One region of the Lentzea sp. NPDC037011 genome, then DNA from elsewhere that is predicted to be linked to it. Evidence: riboswitches for the same ligand, from Rfam matches in the RefSeq annotation. Region 1 holds a riboswitch; each other region holds the start of a gene.
What was found. Region 1 has a riboswitch for cobalamin ahead of ACZ7CH_RS31015 (LPXTG cell wall anchor domain-containing protein). Riboswitches for the same ligand answer to the same signal wherever they lie in the genome.

Region 1 (2,190 bases):
GACGAACGAGCTCGCGACCAAGGCGAGGACAGCGAGGATGCGGCGCATCACGCACCAACCTTCCGACGACGGGACACGAGGACGAGCACGGCGCCGGCGAGCAGCGCGGAGGAACCGAGCAGGGTCAGCGCGACGGCCTCCTCGGGGCCGGTCGCGGCGAGCCGCTGAGTGGCCGGGGGCGTCGGACCGGCCGGCGCGGGAGCGACCGGGGTGGCCGTCGACGAGGTGGTCACCGGAGCGGTCGTCGTCGGCGGCACGGTCGGCTGTGCGGTGGTCGACGGGGGCGTGGTGGTCGGCGGGGTCGCGCAGTCGACCGCGGGCACACCGGGCGTGGCACCGGCGAACGACACGTCGGCGAGGCCCTTGCGGGCCAGGCCGAGCATCGCCTGGGTGGTCGCGCGCACGGCGCCGTAGACCTCGAAACCCGTGCTGTCGTAGGCGATCGCGCCGCGAGCGGCCTCCGGTCCGGCACAGCCGACCTGCAACGACCGCAGGTACGCCACGGCCCGGTCCGCGGCCGCCGTCCGGCCACCCTCGACGAGCGCGCCGACCGCGAGGCCGGTGCTGTTGGCGTTCGAGCCCTGCAACGCCGACGGGAACCCGCCGTCCGCCTTCTGCTGCGCCACCAGCCAGTCCAGCGCCCGCGCGGACGCCGTCGGCTCCCCCGCCGCCTGCAACGCCTGCAGCACGATCGCCGTCGCGTCCACATCGGACTTGCAGACCGGCTGCCCGAACGAGATCGGGAACCCGCCGTCCGCGCACTGCGTGGACACCTGGAACGCGACCGGCTGCGCCACCGGCTGGTCGGCGCGGGTCAGCACGATGATCGCCAGCGCCTGCGTGAACGCGTTGGTCTGGTCGTAGTCGGGGTCGGTGCGGTCGCGGTAGCGGCCGGACTCCTCCCGCAGCGCCGCAAGGCGTTCGAGCAGGTCGGCACCGGCGAACGCGTGCGGGTCGGTGCCCAGCGCCTGCGCGACCAGCGCGAGCTTCACCAGGCCACCGACGTAGGACTCTGCCTCGCCGTCGCCCGCGAAGTACTGGAACTGCTCGGGTTCGGCGAGCCACGCCGCGGCCCGCACCGCCGTCGACCGGCCGACACCGGCGGCCGCGAGCCCGTAGACGCCGTCCGCGGTCAGGCCGTGGTCGACGAGGTCCGGCCCCTTCACCAGGTGGTCGCCACCGACGAACTGGCCGGCCAGCCACGTTCCCGCTGACGGCGGCTCGGCCGCCTGAGCGGCCGGTGTCACGACGAGCGCGGCCGCTACCACTGCGGCCAGCGCGGATGTCCGGATCACTGCTCTTCCCCCTGCCCCGCTGTCCTCGACGGGTCGATGGAGCCACCGCGCGCCACGGGCATTCGGACTGTCACCGTTGCGGGTCAGCGCCGGAGTTCCACCGGCTTCCCCCGCGGCGTGCGGATGCTGTTGTCCACCCGATCGTGCGGGAGGGATCACCCCGAGTCAAATGGCTGTGAGCCGGGCCATCAGCGGCCGGGGAGCTGGAAGGAGCTCACGACCGCGGCGAACTCCTCGGTCGGCTGCCCGCCGTTGGCCTGGTTCTTCAGCGCCATGTCCTGGTTGGCCGTCACGTACGGGCGCAGCAGCTCCTCGTAGCGCTGGAACGCGGTCTCGCGGTTCACGCTCAGCTCGCCGGCCAGCACGTACGCACCGACGAGCGCCAAGCTCGTGCCCTGACCGGACAACGGCGAACCGCAGTAGCCGGCGTCGCCGAGCAGCACGACGCCGCCGCGCGACCAGGACGGCATCCGGACCTGCGCCATGGCGTCGAAGTGGAAGTCCGGCGCCTCCCACATGTGCTTGAGCGCGGTCTGCCACTCCCACCCGGCGTCGGCGAACTTCTCCGCCACCAGCCGCCGCTGGGCCTCGACGTCGCGGTGGTCGAAGTCCACCTCGCCGTAGAACCCCATGTAGACCCGGCACTCCGCGTTGGCGCGGGCGCTCATGACCCCGCCGCCGACGACCTCGCCCTGCTGGAACACCTGCCAGTGGTCGAGGCCCAGGAAGTTCGGCGCGGTGAACACGGCGAGGTTCGTGCCCAGGTGGCGGACGAACTGCGCCTCGGGACCGAACACGAGCCGCCGGACGTTCGAGTGCAGCCCGTCCGCGCCCACGACCACGTCGAAGTCCCGCGGGGCGGCCCGCTCGAACGTGACGCGGGTGCCGTCGATCG
Region 2 (2,190 bases), on a different contig from region 1:
ACATCGCGGGCCAGGGCATCGCCGACCCGACGGCCGCCGTGCTGTCGGTCGCGCTGCTGCTCGACCACCTCGGCGAGCACGAGGCGTCGCGCCGGATCGAGGCGTCCGTGGCGTTCGACCTGGCGACCCGCGACCACCAGTCGCCGGGCGCGACGTACGCGATCGGCGACCGCCTGGCCGCCCTCGTGTCGTCGAACGTCCGCACGGGCTGACGGTTGTAGTGCACGCGGGGAGCTTTCGTACTCTTGTAGAGCACGAAAGGTCCCCGCGTGACATTCACAGCTGGGCGGTGGACTCGCGCCAGGCGCGCTCCTTCTGGATCCACTCGTTGTCCTGCGGGAACTCGTCGATCGTCGGCACGCGGCGGATCTCGGTCTTGAACCCGGGCCCGGCCATCGGCATCCGCTTCGCCCACTCGACCGCCTCCTGCAGCGAGGACACGTTGAGCAGGTAGAAGCCGCCGAACAGCTCCTTGGTCTCGCCGTACGGGCCGTCCGTCACGATCGCCGGTTCGGCGGAGAAGTCGACGACGACGCCCTCGGACGGGTCGGCGAGGCCCTCGGCGGCGAGCAGCACCCCGGCCCGGATCAGCTCGTCGTTGAACGCGCCCACGACCTCCAGCATCTTGTCGAAGTCGAGCTCGCCCATGTTCGCGTAGGCCTCGTCGGTGGCGCGCATGATCAGCATGTACTTCACGGTGGTCTCCCTGCGTTGTGCCCTGCTCGCTGACGTCCACAGGTCGAACGGGCACCCCGCCGGATCGACATCACAGCGGAGAAATTTTCGAACTTCCTGTTTGCGCAGGTAGGGTCACCCGAAGTCGTGCGTGGGGGAAGACCGGTCGAAGTCCGGCGCTGACCCGCAACGGTAGGTCCCCGGCCAGGGGACGAGCCCGAATGCCCGCACACGGCAGACATAGGACTCCAACTCCTGCCGTGGACTGCGGGAAGGGCACATGTGATCGGGAAGATCAGCGCGCTCGTCGGCGTGCTCGTCATCAGCATCGTGGCGGGCGTCGCGCTCGGCCCCGTCTCCGTCCCCTTCGGCGTCACCGCCGACCTGCTGTGGCAGGCGGTCACCGGCGGCACCGTGCCCGCCCACCTCGCCGGGCAGTACCACATCGTCTGGAACATCCGGCTGCCGCGCGTGCTGCTCGCCGCCGTCGTGGGCGCGGGGCTGAGCGCGGTCGGCGTCGCGATCCAGGCGATGGTCCGCAACGCGCTGGCCGACCCGTACGTGCTCGGCATCTCCTCGGGGGCGAGCGTGGGTGCCACGGCGGTCGCGACGATGGGGGTGCTGTCCGGGCTCGGCGTGTACGCGCTGTCGACGGGGGCGTTCCTCACCGGGCTCGGTGCCACCGCGCTCGTCTACCTCACCGCGCGGTCGAGCGGGGCGCTCACGCCGTTGCGGCTCGTGCTGACCGGCACCGCGCTCGCCTACGGGTTCTCGGCCGTGGCGATGCTGCTGGTGTTCCAGGCACCGCACGGGGAGGCGGCGCGGGCGGCGATGTTCTGGCTGCTCGGCAGCCTCGGCGGGGCGGACTGGAGGTCGTTGCCGGTCGCCACGGTCGTGACCGCGCTGGGCATCGCCTACCTGATGGCCAAGGCGCGGCCGTTGAACGCGCTGGCGATGGGCGACGAGACCGCGACCACGCTCGGGGTGGCGGTCAACCGGTTCCGCACGCACCTCTTCGTCGTCACCGCGGCCATGACCGGGGTGCTGGTGGCGGTCAGCGGGGCCGTCGGGTTCGTCGGGCTGATGCTGCCGCACCTCACGCGCATGGTCGTGGGCGCCGACCACCGCAAGGTGCTGGCCCTCGCACCGCTGGCCGGTGCCAGCTTCCTGGTGTGGGTGGACGTCGCCGCGCGGATGCTCGCCGCACCCGAGGAGCTGCCGCTCGGCGTCATCACGGCCGCGCTGGGCGTGCCGTGCTTCATCTTCCTGATGCGCCGCAGGGCGTACGTCTTCGGAGGCCGCTGATGCGCGTCGAGGTGCACGACGTCACCGTGCGGAACATCATCTCCGGCATCACGCTGCACGCCTGCGACGAGGTGGTCGGCATCGTCGGGCCGAACGGCAGCGGCAAGTCGACGACGTTGCGCTGCGTCTACCGGGCGCTGCGACCGGACGCCGGCGCGGTCCTGCTCGACGGCGAGAACGTCCACAGGCGACAGGGCCTCGCCCGCGACC
Region 3 (2,190 bases), on a different contig from region 1:
GCCGGCCTCAAGCGCAGCCACGGTGCCGGAACCCTCCGGCTTGGTGCGGGCTCGTTCGGTCAGTTCGGCGAACAGCGAGTCGAAGGTCTTCACGGGGGCACATCCTCCCACCTCCGGACGGGTGGTCCACACCGCGGTCACCTCTGTTCCAGCCCGTGGACGTGATCTGTCCTGCATGGACACCCAGTAGCGTGAATCTGTGTCGGAGTTCGCCGAAGTCCTCGCAGCGCTGCGCCAGGTGCGCGGCATCAACCCGTTCTTCGCGCTGGACGTGGGCCGTCCGGACGACTCGTGGCTGCCGGGGACGGCACTGCTCGAAGGCCCCGCCCTCAGGGAGACCATCGACGCGATCGCGGCCCGCTACAACGCCGCCGAGCCCCGCGTCGCCGCCAGCCTGTTCTTCCTCAGCTACACCGCGCGGCTGCTCAGCCCGCTCACCGCGACGGACCTGCCGATCGACGTGCGCCCGGAGAACCTGTGGTGGCAGCACCACCGCCGCAACGGCCTGAGCGTCCGCATCGACACCCCGCGGCTCGGCCCGCGCCCGGCGGAGGCGCTCGCACCGGTCGTGGAGGCGGTCCACGCGGTCGTGCCCGTGGCACGCGGTCTGCTGTGGGGCAACGCGATGTCGAACATCGCGGGCGCGCTGAAAATGGTGGTGCGAGCGGGTGCGCTGAGTGCGGAGGAAGCGGAGGAACGCGGCAACCGGCTCATGGCAGCGCCACCGTTCGAAGGTGCCGGGGAATTCGTCACCCTGCCCGACGAGGTCGCGTTCCTGCGCCGGTCGTGCTGCCTTTACTACCGCGTTGCCGCAGGTGGGAAGTGCGGGGACTGCCCTCTTGTGAAGTGATGAAGACGACAACTCTTATGGCCGGTTGTGCGTGAACCGCCGTTCACCTTACGGTGCACGCGCCGCAGTGACGGGAAGCCGGTGGAAATCCGGCGCGGTCCTCGCCACTGTGACCGGGAAGCGATCCCCGCCGAGCACGTCACTGGTCCCGCGAGGGGCTGGGAAGACGCGGGGGCAGCGTTGATCCGGGAGTCAGGAGACCGGCTGCGGCGCCGTAAGGAGTTTCACCTTCCACGAGGTATGGAGGAGCCCGTCATGACGAGCCCCGCAGCAAGCCTGTCCGCCGTCCGCGTGCCCAAGTGGGCCTTCGCCGTCTCACTGTTCGGCCTGATCGTCACCTACCTGGTCCTGCAGGAGAACGGCCTCGCTCTCGGTGCGAGCTCGGAGCTGCTGCACGAGTTCTTCCACGACGGCCGCCACGCCCTCGGCGTTCCCTGCCACTGATCCGCTGATCACGCAGATGACGACCACGTACAGGTCGATCGCACTGCGCGGACTCGCGGCCGGCGCCATCGCCGGTACCGCCTCCGCGCTCGTGCAGCTCCTGGTCACCGAGATCCCCATCCGCGCAGCACTGGCGGTCGAGGAGGCCCGCGCCCCCGCCGGTGACGGCCACTCCCACTCGCACGGCGAGGAGGGGCTGGTCAGCCGCGGCGTCCAGATCGCGGGCGGCATGCTCGGCGTGGTGATCGTCGGCATCGCCGTCGGCCTGGTGTTCGCCACGGCCTACGCGCTGTCGAAGCGCTGGTTCGCCGACCGCACGCCGTTCACCCGCAGCACCGCGTTCGGAGTCGCCGTGTTCGGTGCGGTGGCGCTGCTGCCGTGGCTGAAGTACCCGGCGAACCCGCCCGCGGTGGGCGACCCGGACACGGTGAACTACCGCACCGCGCTGTACCTGGGCGTGGTGGTGGCCGGTCTGGCGATCGTCTGGGGAGCGAGCTGGCTCGCCTCGGCACTGGCCGCGCAGCCGCACCCGGTCCGCGTGACCGCGGTGCTGCTCGCGGTCGTGGCGGCGGTGGCGGTGGTGCTGGTGGCGTTCCCCGCGCCGCCGGACACGATCCCGGCGGACATGCCGGTGGCCGTGCTGTGGCAGTTCCGCCTCAGCTCACTCGCCCAGCTGGCCACGCTCCACGTCGGTCTCGGCGTGGTGTTCGGCCTGCTGGTCGATCCGGCGACACGCCGGGCGAAGGCACCCGTCGCGGCTCTCTAAAGAGCGCGCAGCACTTCGAGGTCGACGCCGACGAGGGAGTCGCGGAACACCCGCCGCTCCCCCGCCGGCACCTCGACGTCACACGGCACGACCAGCACGGTGCACCCGGCCGCCACCGCAGAGGCGACAC
Region 4 (2,190 bases), on a different contig from region 1:
GAGGCCCAGTGGATCCACACGTGGGTGTCGTCGCGGCCGTTCTCCCGGAAGGGGACACCGCGCGCCGACAGGTGCTCGCGGACGAAGTCCAGGTGCGCGTCCAGCCCGGGTTTCCCGGAGACACCCCACCGCACCCCGTCCTCCGACAGGTGCCCGCCACCGAGCAGGACGCCGTACAGACGAGCATCGTCCTCGCTGAAACCGGCGACGGGCACGACCTCCCGCGGAACCACCCTGGCGACGAGGTCACCCTTCTCCAGCCGACCGGCGTCCACCCACTCCGGCCGCACCTCGTCGCCGGCGAGCTGCTTGAGCGTCCGCGCGTTCTCCTGGCCGAGCGGCACGCCCCTGACGGCGTACAACGGGTGTCCGGCGGTGACCCTGAGGGGTGCGGCGGAGTGCTCGACCTCCACCTCGACCATCGGGTCGACCTGGTCGTAGAGCATGACGTCGGTGACCTCGCGGTAGGTGCCGCTCACCCCGAGCACGAGGTCGCCGGCCACGACGTCCCTGATCGCCTTGACGCCGTCGGCGGTGTGGACGCCGGTGTCCGGTGCGAAGCACTGGTTCACGGCCACGGCCGTGTCGTTCGCGATCTTCAGGAACGGCACCACGCCCTGCGACGTGCCGTTGGTGCCCCTGATGTGCGCGCCGATGCCGCGCACCGGCGTCCAGTCGTTGCCCAGGCCGCCCGCGAACTTCGAGAGCAGCGCGTTGTTGCTGATGCCGTGGAAGATGCCGCCGAGGTCGTCGGCCACGGTGGTCAGGAAGCACGACGACAGCTGCGGCCGGGTCGTCCCGGAGTTGAACAGCGTCGGTGTCGAGCACATGAAGTCGAACGACGACAGCAGCTCGTAGAACTCGACCGCGCGGGCGTCGGGGTCGTCCTCCTCCAGGGCGAGGCCCATGGCCACGCGCATGAAGAACGCCTGCGGCAGCTCGTAGCGGCGGCCGTCGCGGTGCAGGAAGTAGCGGTCGTACAGGGTTTGCAGGCCCAGGAACTGGAACCGGAGGTCACGGGACGGGTCCAGCGCCGATCCCAGGCGGGCCAGGTCGAACGAGGTCAGCCGGGGGTCGAGCTGGCCGCAGTCGACGCCGTGCCGCACGAACGAGGCGAAGTACGACGGGTAGCGCTCGGTCATCTCGGCGTGCGACAGCGGGACGCCGCACGCCTCGGTGCGCAGCCGATCCAGCAGCAGGCGGGCGCTGACGCAGGAGTAGTCCGGGTCCTGCTCGACCATCGCGCGGGCGGCCATGATCGGCGCCAGGGCGAGCTCGGCGTCGGTGATGCCGTGGTACAGGTTCCGCTTGGTCTCGGTCAGCACCGCCTCGGCCGATGCGTTCGGAAGATCGGCACAGGCTTCCTCGATGACCACTGAAAGGCGGTCGGGCACGCTCTCTCCTCGCGAGCTGGGCCCAGGAGGAAAAGCGCATGCGCGCACCGTTCACCGGTGCACACAGCCGCCCTCCCTCGGGGCACCGTGTCGTGCGCGCAGGCTTGCGCGCACCCCGGTGGCAGGTCTTCGGACTCGTGGGCGTCGAACTCGCGCCTACCGGCCGTCGCTTCCCAGGTCTCGCGACCCAGTGCTTCGTTGACGGCTTTCGTTCCCACTCACCGCTGCGGGGCAGTCCCGGACTCGCACCGGGTTCCCTCTTGCCTCACCGGCCCGTTGTCCGGGCCGGTGAACCACCAGTGCGGCAGATACTACATGTGGTGGTGGGTCCTTGATCACCACCCAACATGCGTGTCCCCTGGGTAGGGTGGTCGGCGTGGGTGAGGTTCGGCCGCGGGTCTTCTACGGTGCTCTGCTCAGTGCGGGGCTCGCCTCCGCGTCGCTGTTCGCGGGAGCCGCGGCGCCGGTGACGAGCGGCGTGCTGGCCGGCTGCGCGGTCGCCGCGCTGGTCACGTCCCGGCGATCAGCGCGACCCCGAGGCTGATCATCACGGCGGCGATCACGCCGTCCAGCACGCGCCACGCGCGCGGCTTCGCGAACAGCGGGCTGAGCAGCCGGGCGCCGAACCCGAGCGCGGCGAACCAGGTGATGCTCGCCGTCACCGCGCCGACGCCGAAGAGCCAGCGGCCGGCGGCGATCGACCCGAGCAGCAGCACGGTGTCGAGGTAGACGTGCGGGTTGAGCCACGTCAGCGCGATCGCGGTGAGCACGGGCCGGTGCCGGGCGCCGGTGTCGG

Region 2: linked by a shared signal. The riboswitch ahead of ACZ7CH_RS28790 (FecCD family ABC transporter permease) and the one ahead of ACZ7CH_RS31015 (LPXTG cell wall anchor domain-containing protein) in region 1 are both predicted to bind cobalamin.
Region 3: linked by a shared signal. The riboswitch ahead of ACZ7CH_RS07195 (CbtB domain-containing protein) and the one ahead of ACZ7CH_RS31015 (LPXTG cell wall anchor domain-containing protein) in region 1 are both predicted to bind cobalamin.
Region 4: linked by a shared signal. The riboswitch ahead of ACZ7CH_RS06370 (ribonucleoside-diphosphate reductase subunit alpha) and the one ahead of ACZ7CH_RS31015 (LPXTG cell wall anchor domain-containing protein) in region 1 are both predicted to bind cobalamin.

What each region holds. Positions count from the first base shown of each region.
Region 1 covers NZ_JBVJRT010000011.1:144,384-146,573, reverse strand. The annotation lists gene ACZ7CH_RS31020 (hypothetical protein) at 1-51, opposite strand, end outside; gene ACZ7CH_RS31015 (LPXTG cell wall anchor domain-containing protein) at 48-1,295, opposite strand; adenosylcobalamin-variant (AdoCbl-variant) riboswitch at 1,344-1,415, opposite strand; gene ACZ7CH_RS31010 (FAD-dependent monooxygenase) at 1,484-2,190, opposite strand, start outside.
Region 2 covers NZ_JBVJRT010000010.1:81,439-83,628, forward strand. The annotation lists gene ACZ7CH_RS28780 (3-isopropylmalate dehydrogenase) at 1-212, shown strand, start outside; gene ACZ7CH_RS28785 (YciI family protein) at 277-696, opposite strand; cobalamin riboswitch at 780-922, shown strand; gene ACZ7CH_RS28790 (FecCD family ABC transporter permease) at 958-1,980, shown strand; gene ACZ7CH_RS28795 (ABC transporter ATP-binding protein) at 1,980-2,190, shown strand, end outside.
Region 3 covers NZ_JBVJRT010000002.1:512,550-514,739, reverse strand. The annotation lists gene ACZ7CH_RS07205 (phosphoribosyl-ATP diphosphatase) at 1-93, opposite strand, end outside; gene ACZ7CH_RS07200 ((2Fe-2S)-binding protein) at 200-850, shown strand; cobalamin riboswitch at 899-1,073, shown strand; gene ACZ7CH_RS07195 (CbtB domain-containing protein) at 1,106-1,294, shown strand; gene ACZ7CH_RS07190 (CbtA family protein) at 1,311-2,060, shown strand; gene ACZ7CH_RS07185 (HAD family hydrolase) at 2,057-2,190, opposite strand, start outside.
Region 4 covers NZ_JBVJRT010000002.1:345,844-348,033, forward strand. The annotation lists gene ACZ7CH_RS06370 (ribonucleoside-diphosphate reductase subunit alpha) at 1-1,394, opposite strand, end outside; cobalamin riboswitch at 1,498-1,707, opposite strand; gene ACZ7CH_RS06375 (hypothetical protein) at 1,771-1,938, shown strand; gene ACZ7CH_RS06380 (LysE/ArgO family amino acid transporter) at 1,904-2,190, opposite strand, start outside.